DNA from 3 places in the Clostridium hominis genome. Region 3 is predicted to be linked to each of the others. Evidence: a T-box and tRNA genes for the amino acid it is inferred to sense, from the RefSeq annotation. Region 3 holds a T-box; the other regions hold tRNA genes.
What was found. The T-box of region 3 lies ahead of H8S20_RS00835 (valine--tRNA ligase). A T-box ahead of a tRNA ligase gene usually reads a tRNA of that ligase, here a tRNA-Val.

Region 1 (5,238 bases), on a different contig from region 3:
AACCAAGTAAATCCATCAGATTACTTTAGTTTCTAAGAAAAATAAATCAGCCATTTGAATTTCAAATGGCTGATTACTAATAAGAATTATATTTTAATTAAATCTATTTTTTGAGGAGGTTACATTTTGAAAGACTACATTGAAGAAAGAGTACTAGAAGTTGCTCAATATATTATTGATTCAAAAGCTACTATAAGAAAAACTGCTAAGGTATTTGGAGTAAGTAAAAGTACTATTCATAAGGATATGACAGAAAGATTGCCTAAAATTAATCCCAGTATTGCAGAGCAGACACAAAATATACTTGAATTAAATAAGGCAGAAAGACATATTAGAGGTGGAAAAGCTACTAAATTAAAATACAAAGCTATTGAATGATAATACCTTTACATATATAATATTTTTAAAGAATAATTTGTCTAAAAAAGAATTATCTTGAATTATTATATATCTAGTAGGAGTGAAGAAAATGTGGTTTTGGAGAAGTGGGAACGACCTTGGAATAGACTTAGGGACTGCTACAGTGCTTGTTTATGTAAAAGGTAAAGGTATATTATTAAAAGAACCGTCAGTAGTAGCCATAAATAAAAATAATAATAAGGTACTAGCAGTAGGTGAAGAAGCAAGAAAGATGATCGGAAGAACTCCAGGAAATATAGTTGCAGTACGTCCGCTAAGAGATGGAGTTATTTCTGATTACGATGTTACTGAAAGAATGTTAAAGGAATTTATTAAAAAGGCTTGTGGTAAGGGAAGAATAGTAGCTCCAAGAGTAATGGTTTGTGTTCCATCTCAAGCTACTGAAGTAGAAAAAAGAGCCGTAATGGATGCTGCTAGAAATTCAGGGGCTAAAAAAGTTCATATAATCGAAGAACCACTAGCAGCTGCAATAGGTGCTGGATTAGATATAACCAAGCCTAATGGAACAATGATAGTAGATATTGGTGGAGGAACTACTGATATAGCTGTTATATCATTAGGAGGAGTAGTTGTTAGGAAATCAATCAAAATCGCTGGAGATAAATTTGATGAAGCAATAATAAAGTATGTTAGAAATAAACATAAAATAATGATTGGTGAGAAAACTGCAGAAGATGTTAAGATAAAAGTAGGATCTGCGTTTAAAGATTCAAGAAATTTATTTACTACTATGAAAGGTAGAAATTTAATAACAGGTTTACCAGATGAAGTTGAAATAAGTACTGAAGAAGTAAGAGAAGCTTTGTCAGAGCCTGTATCTGTAATAGTTGATGGAGTTAAGAGTATACTAGAGAAGACACCACCTGAATTAGCTGCGGATATAATAGAAAAAGGAATATTGATGACTGGTGGAGGAGCTTTATTAGATGGACTTAATAAGCTTATAGAAGAAAACACTGGAGTTACAGTTGAAATAGCTCATAATTCTGTTGAAGCTGTTGCAGAAGGGACAGGTCAAGTTTTAAACTTTATAGATAAAATAGATTCAGATATTTTTGGAAAAGAGATAAGTCTAATAGATTAATTATAAATATATAAATGGCACTATAAGTTATTTCTTATAGTGCTATTTATTATATGAAGAATTAAGGTAATATGCATGGTTTAGTCCATGACAAATAACTCGTGCCATTTCGAATACTAAACTAAGTCTAATACCTCTAGAGGTAAAGAATTCAGCATTGTCACTAGAGTCAACTATTCCTATTATTGAGGATACACCTACTTCAGGCAATGACTTTCCTACACCTTTACCGGGATGAATAGGATAATCTCTTACATGTATTTCGCCAATAGAATTAGTATCTCCTAAACAAGCGTCAATTCCGATAATCGTAGCTTGTGGATGAAGTTTTTTTATTTCATCAATTTTTTTATCTATGTTTAAGGCATGGATAGGTGATTCTAGTGTTCCATATACAGGAACAGGGAAGGATGACTCTTCTAAAAAAGTACCTACTAAAGGACCTAAACAATCACCAATACATTTATCTGTGCCAATGCAAACTATAATAGTTTCAGATGTTACATATTTTCTTATAAATTCTGCAATTTCATAATAAGATAAGTTAGATTTATAGTTAACTTTTCTTTTCAAATATACCCACCACCCCTCAATAATAATATATATGAGAGAAAAACTAAGAATATAATAAGTATAAAAAAAGAAAAAATGGAAAATATTTTTAATAAGGTGGTGATATTAAATGAAATGGAAGATAATAATGAGAACTATGTCACTTTTAGTTATAGTAGTAACTATATTTATAGTAGTTTTATATGAACCAAATATTAAAAATAAAGATATAAGTAGTTTGGAAGATGAGACAACTGAGATTACAGAAGGGGATGTGGAAGAAACTTCTTTATCAACAGATAAGCAAATATTACAGGGAAATAGTTCTGATGTTTTAACTTTAAATTTAGATAATATAATTAACAGTTTAACTTTAGATGAGAGAAATGTAGTTGAAGGAATATTAGATAAACTTTCAGTTGTTGATTGTGCTAAAGTTAATTCTATTTTGAATAATGGTAGCATAGATTCAAAGAAGGAAGCTATGGAATATATTAAAAAACGCTTGGTAGAAGAGGATTATGATAGGCTTGTAGGTATATTAAATCAATATATTGACTTAGTGTAGTTATAATGGCTATTAAAGTTATATAAGTGCTTAATATTAAGTAAAATGAAGGAAAATAGAGCAAATTAAAAATAAAATCGGAAAATGAGCTATTATGAGGCTTGAAATATTGTTGCTATGAATATATACTAGTCATTGTCAGTTCGGCAGTGATGCACGAAATGATGAAAGTTATTAATACGATATGGGGGAGTTCCCGAGTGGCCAAAGGGGGCAGACTGTAAATCTGTTACGTTTCGTTTCGATGGTTCGAATCCGTCCTCCCCCACCATTAATAACTTAATTAAATATGCTGGTGTGGCTCAATGGCAGAGCAGCTGACTTGTAATCAGCAGGTTGTTGGTTCGACTCCGATCACCAGCTCCATTAAATGGGGGAGTTCCCGAGTGGCCAAAGGGGGCAGACTGTAAATCTGTTACGTTTCGTTTCGATGGTTCGAATCCGTCCTCCCCCACCATTTAATTTTTTGAAAAATAAATAATAACGTGGAAGCATAGCTCAGCTGGGAGAGCATCTGCCTTACAAGCAGAGGGTCACAGGTTCGATCCCTGTTGTTTCCACCAAATACGCTGGTGTGGCTCAATGGCAGAGCAGCTGACTTGTAATCAGCAGGTTGTTGGTTCGACTCCGATCACCAGCTCCATTAAAATGGGGGAGTTCCCGAGTGGCCAAAGGGGGCAGACTGTAAATCTGTTACGTTTCGTTTCGATGGTTCGAATCCGTCCTCCCCCACCATTAAAAGCATAGTTTATCTATGCTTTTTTATTTTGACTTAAAATAAGTAATATGTATTATAAAAAGTTGAGAATATATTAGAATTTAAATTTATTGACATTAGTTTTAATAATTGTTAATATATATTACAGTAAATAAAAAGTAAATAAAATTTGATATTAGTTCTTATCAAGAGAGGTAGAGGGAGAGGGCCCTGTGAAACCCGGCAACCTGTTACCAATTAGCAGTTGATAGTTAATAAATAATAATTAAATTAACTTAATTATTAATTTTTAACTTTTAATTATTAATTGTATACGTGGTGCCAATTCCTGCAATTAATTTTGCAAGATAAGAAAGACATGGTTGAATATTACGTCTCTTCTTTATCTTAAGAAGAGACTTTTTTATCTTTAGAATTAATATCATCTTAATTAAGAGAGGAGATATATAATGAGAAGATTATTTACATCAGAATCAGTAACAGAAGGTCATCCAGATAAAATCTGTGACCAAATATCAGATGGAATATTAGATAGTATACTAGCTAAGGATCCTATGGCTAGAGTAGCTTGTGAAACAGCTGTAACTACAGGAATGGTTATGGTAATGGGAGAAATATCAACATCATGTTATGTGGATATCCCTAAGGTGGTTAGAGAAACTATAAGAGAAATAGGTTATGATAGAGCTAAATTTGGGTTCGACTGTGATACATGTGCTGTATTAACATCTATCGATGAGCAATCATCAGATATAGCTATGGGAGTTGATGAAGCATTAGAATCAAAAGCTGGTGATAAAGATGCAGTTGAAGCAGTTGGTGCAGGAGACCAAGGAATGATGTTTGGTTTTGCAACAAATGAAACACAAGAGTTTATGCCATTACCAATAGCAATGGCTCATAGATTATCTAGAAGACTTAGTGAAGTAAGAAAAAATGGCACATTACCATATTTGAGACCAGATGGAAAAACTCAAGTAACAGTAGAATATGATGATAACAAAGTTATAAGAATAGATACAATAGTAATATCAACTCAACATGGACCAGAAGTTAGCCAAGAACAAATAAGGGAAGACTTAATGGAACACGTAATTAAAGCAGTAGTTCCTGCAGAGCTTTTAGACGAAAATACTAAGTATTATATAAATCCAACAGGAAGATTTGTTGTTGGTGGCCCACAAGGGGATAGTGGATTAACTGGTAGAAAAATAATAGTTGATACTTACGGTGGATACGGTAGACATGGAGGAGGAGCTTTCTCAGGAAAAGATCCAACAAAGGTTGATAGATCAGCAGCATATGCAGCTAGATGGGTAGCTAAAAACTTAGTAGCAGCTGGAGTTGCAGATAAATTAGAAATTCAATTAGCTTATGCTATTGGAGTTGCTAAACCAGTATCAATTGAAGTTGAAACTTTTGGAACAGGAAAACTTTCAGAAGAAGAAATAGTGAAAATAGTAGAAAAATCATTTGATTTAAGGCCAGGTGCAATAATAAGAGATTTAGAGTTAAGAAATCCTATTTACAAGCAAACAGCAGCTTATGGGCACTTCGGTAGAAATGACTTAGATCTTCCATGGGAAAGATTAAATAAAGTTGAAGATATAAAGAAATACTTATAATAAAAAAAGGAACTCACAGGAATTGCTGTGAGTTCCTTTTTATTAAAGTGTGTTATATACCACGTTTCCGTTAACAATAGTCATTTTTACGTTTATATCTTCATCAAAAATAACTAGGTCAGCATCAAAGCCTTCTTTTATTAAGCCTTTTCTATCTTCTACTTTGCAATGTTTAGCTCCGTTATATGAAGCCATTTTAACTATTTCGTTAAGTGGGTAATTAGAGTTGTTATAAACATTTCTAATAGCTTTATCCAAAGTAAGAACTGAT
Region 2 (5,238 bases), on a different contig from region 3:
AGAGATTTTATGCATCAAGATTATATGAAATATTTGATGAAGAGGGAAATAAAATCGTTGAAGCTATTGGAGTATTTTTATTAATTGATATTAATAAGAGGAGAGCAGTAAGAATACCTTTAGAGCAATATGAGTTTTATGGAGTTAGTGAAGATGAAGAATGTAATATAAATGTTTCTAAGCCAGAAAAACTAAAAGAAGAAATGCACTCAAAAGAGTTTAAAGTAAGATATAGTGATATAGACTCAAATACACACGTTAATAATGTTAAATATATAGAATGGGCATTAGAGTCAGTGCCAGTAGAGATATTATATAATAATAATTTAGTTGAATTAAGTGTAGTTTTTGAAAAAGAATGCTCTTATGGGGATGAAATAAAATCAATATGCGAAGTTAAAGAAAATGATGAAGAGTATATTATCCTACACAAGATAGAAAACAATGAGGGAAAAGAATTAACAACATTAATATCAAAGTGGGTTAAGTAAACAATTAAAAACTAATAATGGAAAATGATAAATTAACGAACTTAATTTATCATTTTCCATTTATCATTTCTAATTATTTATTAGCTATTGATTTGGCAGCTACGTATCCAGAGCTCCAAGCCCATTGCAGGTTAAATCCACCACAATCACCGTGGACATCCATGATTTCACCAGCAAAGTGAAGGTTAGGAACAATTTTAGATTCTAACGTATCTGGATTTATTTCTGAAGCGGTAACTCCACCTATAGTTACTTGCGCTTGATTAAAGTCATTTGTTCCAGTACAAGTAAACTTCCAACTTTTAAGAGTTTGGATTAACTTGTTTTTTTCTTTCCAAGAAAGCTCATAGCATGGCATATGTAAATCTGTAATACCACATTCTTTTAATAGAACAGGTATTATTTTTTTATTAATAACACCTATAAAAGCATTTAATATAGGTCTATGAGAAAGAATAGCAAAATGGCATTCTAAGAAATCTATTAACTCATCTTTTGTATAGTTTGGCATAAGATCAACAACAACTTCAGTTTTTTTACCAGTGCTAGTAGCTTGGGAGGCTAAAGCTGATATTTGAAGTATTGGAGGACCAGAAATACCGTAATCAGTAAATAATATTTCACCGAAATCTTCTTTTACTTCTTCATCATTTACAAATAATTTTGCATAACCATCAAATTTGACTCCTGAAAGTGCTTTGAGATGATTATAGTCTAACTTTAATTGAACTATTCCAGGTAAAAGCTTTGTTATAGAATGACCTAAATTTTTTGCCAAATTATATGCTGAACCATCTGATCCTGTTTTTGGAGCAGATTTTCCTCCACAGGCTAAAATTAAATTTTCACATGTGAATAATTTATACTCATCGTTATTTGTGGATAATTTAAAAATTTTATCCTTGTGGATATCTTTTATTTTACAGCCCGTGTATAAAGGTATATTTCTATCTTCAAGTGACATTTTTAAAATATCCACAACAGAAGATGCTTGTAGTGATTGTGGATATAATTTTCCGCCTTTTAAAGGTACTATTGGAAGACCTAAAGATAAGAAATAATTTAATGTATCATCTACACCAAATTGACTTAAAACAGATGAAAAGAAATTATCACAATTACTATGATAATTAATAAAAGGTTCAGCTACACATCTATTGGATATATTACATCTACCATTTCCAGTAGTTAATATTTTTTTACCAACTCTATCGGTTCCTTCAACTATGGCTACATCTAGCCCAAAGTCTTTAGCAACTATAGCTGCTGTCATACCAGAAGCTCCACCACCAACGATTATTAAATCATGATATATCAATAAGAACACTCCTTTTTAATTCAAAGTTATAAATTAAAGAAATCATTTCAATGTAATTTAGAATTTATAATTGAACTTAATTTGCACTTTTATTCTATCACAGTAATATTAGTAAAAAAACTATGGAATACTAATTGATGAGGTGAGACTATTGCTAGTTAAAATTATTGACAAAACTTTAGATGATTATGATAAAGAGTTTAAGGTTAGAAGAATGAACTATGATCAAGTAGTAGTAAATTATCCTAGTAGCAAGGGGATTAAAGTATTTAATAATAGTGAAATAGACTTTATAACTGAAAGTGAAGTAGATGAATTTTTAATAAAGTATAATGATTTTTTAAAGATAAAATTAAACAGAGGAATTTCAGTAGGTTTATATAAAGCTCTTTTAGAAATTATAGAATCACAATTAAATATTAAATTTGAAAATTTAAATTTATTAAGAGATAAACATGTTGTAAATAAAAGAGGAATTTGGGAAAAAGAAATAATAGCTGTAATAAATAAGTCTATTCCGGTTAAAATATTAGCTGTAGGACAAAATTTTAAAAAGGTTGGATTTAATATAAATTTAGATCAGATTGATGAAAATGAATTTTTCGATATGTGTTGTTTTGAGATCGAAAAGATAGAAAATGAAATAAAATTAAAAGAAGATTCATTAGCAAGATACGGTATGGCAATAGAAAATTTAAAAAAGGCAGAAAAAAATAAAAGTGGGGAAAAACCAGTAAAAATGCTGACCTAGAGGAGATTAAATATGAGTTGAAAATAAAAAAATAAAAAAAGTTGTTTAAAAGTGTTGACACCATATTTAATTTTATGTATTATAGTTAATGTGCTCGGCAGAGAACGAGCAAGAAACCTAGGCCCCTTGGTCAAGCGGTCAAGACACCACCCTTTCACGGTGGTAACAGGGGTTCGATTCCCCTAGGGGTCACCATTTTATACGGAAGCATAGCTCAGCTGGGAGAGCATCTGCCTTACAAGCAGAGGGTCACAGGTTCGATCCCTGTTGTTTCCACCATAATGGCTCAGTAGCTCAGTTGGTTAGAGTGCCGGCCTGTCACGCCGGAGGTCGAGGGTTCGAGCCCCTTCTGAGTCGCCAATTTTTTTAAAAAGTGGTACAAAAGATAATATGTGATAAACAAAAGCCTAGGCCCCTTGGTCAAGCGGTCAAGACACCACCCTTTCACGGTGGTAACAGGGGTTCGATTCCCCTAGGGGTCACCATTTTATATGGAAGCATAGCTCAGCTGGGAGAGCATCTGCCTTACAAGCAGAGGGTCACAGGTTCGATCCCTGTTGTTTCCACCATAAATGGCTCAGTAGCTCAGTTGGTTAGAGTGCCGGCCTGTCACGCCGGAGGTCGAGGGTTCGAGCCCCTTCTGAGTCGCCACTTTTTTAAAAAACTATATAATATACGCTGGTGTGGCTCAATGGCAGAGCAGCTGACTTGTAATCAGCAGGTTGTTGGTTCGACTCCGATCACCAGCTCCATTATATGGCCCCTTGGTCAAGCGGTCAAGACACCACCCTTTCACGGTGGTAACAGGGGTTCGATTCCCCTAGGGGTCACCATTTTATACGGAAGCATAGCTCAGCTGGGAGAGCATCTGCCTTACAAGCAGAGGGTCACAGGTTCGATCCCTGTTGTTTCCACCATAATGGCTCAGTAGCTCAGTTGGTTAGAGTGCCGGCCTGTCACGCCGGAGGTCGAGGGTTCGAGCCCCTTCTGAGTCGCCAATTTTTTTTGGCGTTAAAATATAAAATATTTATGCTGGTGTGGCTCAATGGCAGAGCAGCTGACTTGTAATCAGCAGGTTGTTGGTTCGACTCCGATCACCAGCTCCATGAAACTCTAGATTATTCTAGAGTTTTTTTTGTGTAATTAATATTATGTAGTAAAAATATTTGATTATAAAAAATACACTTTACTTCAATTAATAATAGAAATTTTATTATTAATATCAAGAAGTAAAGTGTATTTTTATATTAAATTAATTTATTGTTGTTGAGATCTCATTCTTGCAAGATTAAGTTTTATTCTAACATCATTACCGTAAAACTTAAAGAACGTAAAATTACCAACTAAACGAGAATAGACTCTAGTTGTATAACTCTTTTCTATATCAGGAAGATTTAAATTCGTTGATATAATCATCTTCTTATTATTTAATAGCTTCTTATTGATTAAATTAAATAATTCATTAGTAGAAAAGTCGGTTACTTGTTCTGCGCCTAAGTCATCTATTATTAATAAGTCGCAGTTTATTAATAAATCTTCAAGCATATAGTTATTATTAAATGTTATTTCTCTTAAATCTCTTATTAAATCATTAGAAGTTTTATATATAACTAAATATCCTTTATCTAATAATTCTTTAGCTATACACCAAGATAAGAATGTCTTACCATTGCCTGACTCTCCATAAAATAATAAATTAGTATTATCATTATCGAAATTAGGTAAATAACCACCTCTTACGAATTCGTAAATCTTCTCCATGTTTTTACGTTGAGAATTTTTATAATTCCCATCATTTTCAGGAGAAAACAGTCTTATATCAAAATTATTAAAATTGCAAGTAGCTAAGTTATTTGATAGTTTAGAAGTTTCGTAATATAAGTTTACTAGCTTATTCTTAAAGCACTTACATCTTTGAGTTCCTATATATCCAGTATCTTGACATTTAGCGCACTGATAATGAAGATTTAGGTAATCAACAGGATATCCATAAGAGGTTAATAGCTCATATTTTTGCTTTCTAAGCTCTTGTATATCTGCTTTAATATTATCTAGGTCAGCTTCAGAGCCACCTTTTAATATTGCCATAGGCAAAGCTAATGAAAGTTTTTGAATAGTATTATCTAATTCAATTATCTCAGGAGCTTTTTGAAGAATTTCTTTTTTTCTATTTTTTAAATTACGATTTTCATTTTCTCGTATTTTTTCATAAATATTCATTAATTTTTCTTGATATCCCTTAATCATTGTTATACCATCCTAAAAGTTCTTTTTCTAAATCATCATAATCTTTAGATGATTTGTTATTAATATTTTGACCAGTAAATCTTTTACTATTATTACTAGTATAATTTCCTTTTCCTTGAATAGCAGTAGAAGGTTTTGAATCTTTTTCTTCAATAGCAGCAATTGTTTTTAGGTTATTTTTATTCCAATTAGATAAGATTCCATCGATATATTTAAAATCAGCCCTATTTAGACGTTGAAAGCATATATTACAAGCCTTTTCTATAACGTCTAGAGGGAAATTAAAATCATTTATCCATTTATCTAGCATATCTTCTTGAGGCTTCATTAATTCAGGGTTTTTAATGCCTAAGTAATTTAATATATGTCTAATTTTTATCCATTTATCTTCAGTTCTCTTTATATAATTTTGAGCTTCTTCAATAGTAGAA
Region 3 (5,238 bases):
GATGTGGACTAGATGCTGTAACAACTGATCAAGTTTCTGATTTAATTATTTCGAGAGGTAAAATATATACATCTTTAAAGATTGATGAAGGAAATAATTTAGGCGCAGCTAGGATAAGAATAAGATCGTTATATGCAGCTATAAAAGAAAGAGAGAGGCTAAATTATAAACCTGTAGAGGAAAGTATCAAATACAATCCACCTATATTTGTTAAGGAAATGAGAAAAAAACATACTATATTAGCTCCGCAAATGTCACCTATGCATTTTGACTTACTAGAGAAAGCGGTAAGAGAGTGTGGATATAATATAGAAGTATTACCAGCTATGGATATAAAGTCTATTGATGAAGGATTAAAATATGTAAATAATGATGCTTGTTATCCATCAATAATAGTTGTCGGACAAATTATAAAAGCTTTAAAATCAGGAAAGTATGATGTTGATAATACATCTGTATTAATAACACAAACCGGTGGAGGGTGTAGAGCTACAAATTACATTGGATTTTTGAAAATGGCATTAAAAGATGCTGGATTTAAAAATATTCCTGTTATATCACTTAATGCTTTAGGTATGGGAGAGCAACCAGGATTTAAGATAACTTTAAAATTTATAAATAGAGCTATAATGGCATTAGTTTATGGAGATTTATTTATGAGAGTTTTATATAGAACAAGACCTTATGAAAAAAACTTAGGTGAAGCTGATAAGCTATATAAATTCTGGAATAAAAAAGCAAAAGAAAACCTTGGAAATGGTAGTAGAAGCATTTTTAATAAAAATATAAAAGGTATAATAAATGATTTTGATAATTTCGAATTAAAAGATATTAAGAAGCCTAGGGTGGGAATCGTAGGAGAAATATTAGTAAAGTATCACCCAACAGCTAACAATGATATAGTAACTATTCTAGAAAATGAAGGAGTAGAGGTTGTAGTTCCTGATTTGTTAGATTTTTTTATGTATTGTTCTTATGATTCAGGATATAAAGCAAAATATCTTGGAAAGAGCAAATTAAACGAAGGTTTAGGGAATATAGTTATAAATTATTTAGAAAATTACAGAAAAGTTATGATGAAGGAGTTGAAAAAAAGTAGAAGATTTGATTCACCGAAACATATAGGAGAACTTGCTAAATTAGCATCACCTATTTTATCTATAGGAAATCAAACTGGAGAAGGTTGGTTTTTAACTGGAGAGATGATTGAATTAATCAAAAGCGGAGTTAATAATATTGCTTGTGTACAACCTTTTGCATGCTTGCCTAATCATGTTACTGGAAAAGGGATGATAAAGATATTAAGAGATCATTATCCAGATTCTAATATAGTAGCAATTGATTATGATCCTGGTGCTTCTAATGTCAATCAGATGAATAGAATAAAATTGATGTTATCAGTAGCAAAGAAAAAGATAGAAAATAATGAGGCGAATAATAAAGAAATTATAGATAATATATTGACAAAATAAAAAAAATATCATAGTATAAAGTAAAATTGATATCTAAAAACTGTGAAAAAGAGGAGTAGGAATAGGAAGTATTAAGAGAGGAAGGCCTTGGCTGTAAGCCTTCTATATGAAGTATTCTGAAGGTAGCTTTTGAGTTTCTTAGCTGAAATTATAGTAAGCTAAGACGGCTGTCTAGTCGTTATTTAATTAAGAGCCTGTTGATTGACAGGAATAAAGGTGGTACCGCGAGTCTTCGTCCTTTTTATGGATGAAGGCTCTTTTTTTATTTAGAAAATGATTATATGAATTGCAATCATGGAACTATAACTAATGAGAGTTTTATTAAGGAAATGTAATTCAAATAATTTATTTATATATTATTAAGTATATTTATTTAAATTAAATCAGGAGGTTTTATTTATGGAAGAAAAGAAGAATTTATCTACAACCTATAATCCAAAAGAATTTGAAGAAAGAATCTATAAAACATGGGAAGAAAAGAAATATTTCACTCCTGTCGTTGATAAGAGTAAAAAGCCGTTTACTATAATGATGCCACCACCAAATATAACTGGTAAGCTTCATTTAGGGCATGCATTAGATAATACTATGCAAGATATGCTTATAAGATTTAAGAGAATGCAAGGATACTGCACATTATGGCTTCCGGGAACTGACCATGCTTCTATAGCTACAGAAGTTAAAGTTGAAAATGAACTTTTAAAGCAAGGTTTAGTTAAGAAAGAAATGGGAAGAGAAGCTTTCTTAGATGAAGTTTGGAAATGGGCAGAAGAGTATAAAGGCACTATTAGAAATCAGCTAAAGAAGTTAGGGGTTTCTTGTGATTTTACAAGAGAAGCATTTACAATGGATGAGAACTTAAATAAAGCTGTTAGAACTGTATTTGTAAAGTTATATAACGAAGGACTTATCTATCAAGGGAATAGAATAACTAACTGGTGTCCAAAGTGTACAACTGCTTTATCAGATGCAGAAATAGTATATGAAGAAAAAGAGGGAAGCTTCTGGCATATTAATTATCCAATAGCTGATGGTTCAGGATTCTTAGAAATAGCTACAACAAGACCAGAAACGTTACTTGGAGATACCGCAGTTGCTGTTAACCCAAATGATGATAGATTTAAGCATTTAATTGGAAAAACTTTAAAATTACCATTAACTGATAGAGAAATACCTGTTGTTGGTGACGAATACGTTGATATTGAATTTGGTACAGGAGCAGTTAAAATAACTCCAGCTCATGATCCTAATGACTTTGAAGTTGGTAAGAGACATAATCTTCCTATAATAAGAGTTATGGATGATCATGGTGTAATAAATGAATTAGGAGGAAAATACCAAGGGTTAGATAGATATGAAGCTAGAAAGCAAATGGTAAAAGATTTAGAAGAGCAAGGGTTGTTAGTTAAGGTTAAACCTCATACTCATAATGTTGGAACACATGATAGATGTAATACTGTAGTTGAACCAATAGTATCTAAGCAATGGTATGTTAAAATGGAGTCTTTAGCAAAACCAGCTATAGAAGTTGTTAAAGAAGGAAAGACACAAATTGTTCCTGAAAGATTTGAAAAAATCTACTTTAACTGGATGGAAAATATTCAAGACTGGTGTATTTCAAGACAATTGTGGTGGGGCCATAGAATACCTGTATTCTATTGTAACGACTGTGGAAATGAAATGTGTGAAGTAGATGCACCACATAAGTGCTCAAAATGTTCTTCAGAAAATATAAGACAAGATGAAGATGTACTTGATACTTGGTTCTCATCTGCATTATGGCCTTTCTCAACTTTAGGATGGCCAGAAAAAACAGAAGACTTAGATTTCTTCTATCCAGGTAATGTATTAGTTACCGGTTATGATATTATATTCTTCTGGGTTGCAAGAATGATATTCTCAGGCCTTTATAACATGAAAGAAACACCATTTGAAACAGTTCTAATGCATGGGATAATTAGAGATGCTAATGGTGTTAAAATGAGTAAATCTTTAGGAAATGGGGTTGATCCACTAGAAGTAATTGAAAACTTTGGTGCAGATGCTTTAAGATTTATGCTTGTTACAGGAAGTACTCCTGGAAATGATATAAGATATATTCCAGAAAAAGTTGAAGCTGCAAGAAACTTTGCAAACAAGATGTGGAATGCTTCAAGATTCGTTATGATGAATTTAGATAAAGAAGTTATGGAAAAGTATTCTGACTGCAAAGAGTACAGCTTAGCTGATAAGTGGATATTATCAGAAATGAATAAATTAGTTAAAGAAGTAACTGATAACATGGAAAAATACGAGCTTGGAATTGCAAACCAAAAGGTTTATGACTTTATGTGGACTGAATTCTGTGACTGGTATATAGAACTTGTTAAGCCTGTGTTCTTCAGTGATGATGAAAAGGCTAAGGGTGTAGTTTATAATGTATTATACACTGTATTAACTACAGGATTAAAATTATTACACCCAGCAATGCCATTTATAACAGAAGAAATATATACTACTTTAACAGATGGAGAATCAATAGCTATATCTTTATGGCCAGAATTTAAAGCTGATGAAGTAGATGTTAAAGCAGTAAAAGATATGGATTATATAATAGAAGCTATTAAGGGATTAAGAAACTTAAGAGCTGAAATGAATGTACCACCATCAAGAAAAGCTAAAGTAATTTGTTATATTTCTGATGAAGCTAAGGATGCTTTCTCAGCAGGTATACCATATATAGAGAAATTAGGTTCAGCTTCAGAAGTTGAATTTATAGCTGATAAATCTCTTGTTCCTGAAAATGCTGTATCTTTAATAGTTAAAGGTGGGGAATTATTTATGCCACTTCTTGACTTAGTAGATAAAGATAAGGAACTTGAAAGATTGGGGAAAGAGAAGATTAAATTAGAAGGTGAAATAACTAGAATTGAAAAGAAACTTTCTAATCAAGGATTCGTTGCAAAAGCTCCAGCAGCAGTAGTTGAGTCAGAAAAAGAAAAAATGGCTAAGTATCAAGAAATGCTTGATGCAGTTTTAGTAAGAATAGAAGCATTTAAATAAAAGATTTAAGGCTGTCTCGTAAGAGACAGTCTTTTATATAATGAATTGGGGGGAAAGATGGATTTACTTAAAGATGATGTGAAAAGATTATACTTGAAATATTTTTTGCCAACAGTAGGAGCAGCTCTTGTTACCTCAATATATATTCTTTTTGATACCATTTTCATTGGCCAAGGAATAGGCGGTGATGGACTAGCCGCATTAAATATTGTATTACCAATCTATTCGTTAGTGTTTGGAGTGGGGTATTTAATAGGAGTTGGAGGATCAACGGTATTAGGTATTGAAAGAGGTAGAGGGCATAATAAAAAGGCAATAGATATTTTTAGCTTATCAATTTATATGGCAGTGATAATTTCTATATTATTCTTTATAATAGGAAAGTTTTTTATGGACGATATAGCAATAATGCTAGGTGCTACTAACATTACTAGAGAGTTAATAAGAGAGTATATGGATATAGTTGCATTTGGATTTATACCTTTTACTATAGGTTCTACTTTACAAGGCTTTGTTAGAGTGGATAAGAATCCAAAGAGAGCTATGATTGCTACAATAATAGGCGGAATGCTAAATATAGTTTTAGATTATGTGTTTGTATTTCCTTTAAATATGGGGATGTTTGGAGCAGGACTTGCAACTGTACTATCGTACACAATAAGTACAATAATATTATTGACTCATTTTATTTCGAAAAATAATACATTAAAACTAACATATAAAT

Region 1: it has a tRNA-Val gene. The T-box ahead of H8S20_RS00835 (valine--tRNA ligase) is inferred to sense a tRNA for this amino acid. The anticodon was not compared.
Region 2: it has a tRNA-Val gene. The T-box ahead of H8S20_RS00835 (valine--tRNA ligase) is inferred to sense a tRNA for this amino acid. The anticodon was not compared.

What each region holds. Positions count from the first base shown of each region.
Region 1 is NZ_JACOOO010000035.1:32,977-38,214, reverse strand. It holds gene H8S20_RS14925 (M23 family metallopeptidase) at 1-36, shown strand, start outside; gene spoIIID (sporulation transcriptional regulator SpoIIID) at 127-378, shown strand; gene H8S20_RS14915 (rod shape-determining protein) at 470-1,504, shown strand; gene yyaC (spore protease YyaC) at 1,547-2,077, opposite strand; gene H8S20_RS14905 (hypothetical protein) at 2,187-2,624, shown strand; tRNA gene H8S20_RS14900 (tRNA-Tyr) at 2,811-2,895, shown strand; tRNA gene H8S20_RS14895 (tRNA-Thr) at 2,916-2,990, shown strand; tRNA gene H8S20_RS14890 (tRNA-Tyr) at 2,997-3,081, shown strand; tRNA gene H8S20_RS14885 (tRNA-Val) at 3,112-3,187, shown strand; tRNA gene H8S20_RS14880 (tRNA-Thr) at 3,193-3,267, shown strand; tRNA gene H8S20_RS14875 (tRNA-Tyr) at 3,275-3,359, shown strand; SAM riboswitch class I at 3,522-3,696, shown strand; gene metK (methionine adenosyltransferase) at 3,792-4,967, shown strand; gene nagA (N-acetylglucosamine-6-phosphate deacetylase) at 5,010-5,238, opposite strand, start outside.
Region 2 is NZ_JACOOO010000013.1:32,156-37,393, forward strand. It holds gene H8S20_RS06955 (acyl-[acyl-carrier-protein] thioesterase) at 1-491, shown strand, start outside; gene H8S20_RS06960 (BaiN/RdsA family NAD(P)/FAD-dependent oxidoreductase) at 565-1,809, opposite strand; gene H8S20_RS06965 (hypothetical protein) at 1,961-2,560, shown strand; tRNA gene H8S20_RS06970 (tRNA-Glu) at 2,681-2,755, shown strand; tRNA gene H8S20_RS06975 (tRNA-Val) at 2,764-2,839, shown strand; tRNA gene H8S20_RS06980 (tRNA-Asp) at 2,844-2,920, shown strand; tRNA gene H8S20_RS06985 (tRNA-Glu) at 2,971-3,045, shown strand; tRNA gene H8S20_RS06990 (tRNA-Val) at 3,054-3,129, shown strand; tRNA gene H8S20_RS06995 (tRNA-Asp) at 3,135-3,211, shown strand; tRNA gene H8S20_RS07000 (tRNA-Thr) at 3,238-3,312, shown strand; tRNA gene H8S20_RS07005 (tRNA-Glu) at 3,319-3,393, shown strand; tRNA gene H8S20_RS07010 (tRNA-Val) at 3,402-3,477, shown strand; tRNA gene H8S20_RS07015 (tRNA-Asp) at 3,482-3,558, shown strand; tRNA gene H8S20_RS07020 (tRNA-Thr) at 3,592-3,666, shown strand; gene H8S20_RS07025 (ATP-binding protein) at 3,818-4,807, opposite strand; gene H8S20_RS07030 (DnaD domain protein) at 4,800-5,238, opposite strand, start outside.
Region 3 is NZ_JACOOO010000001.1:167,528-172,765, forward strand. It holds gene H8S20_RS00830 (2-hydroxyacyl-CoA dehydratase) at 1-1,472, shown strand, start outside; T-box leader at 1,506-1,715, shown strand; gene H8S20_RS00835 (valine--tRNA ligase) at 1,872-4,514, shown strand; gene H8S20_RS00840 (MATE family efflux transporter) at 4,572-5,238, shown strand, end outside.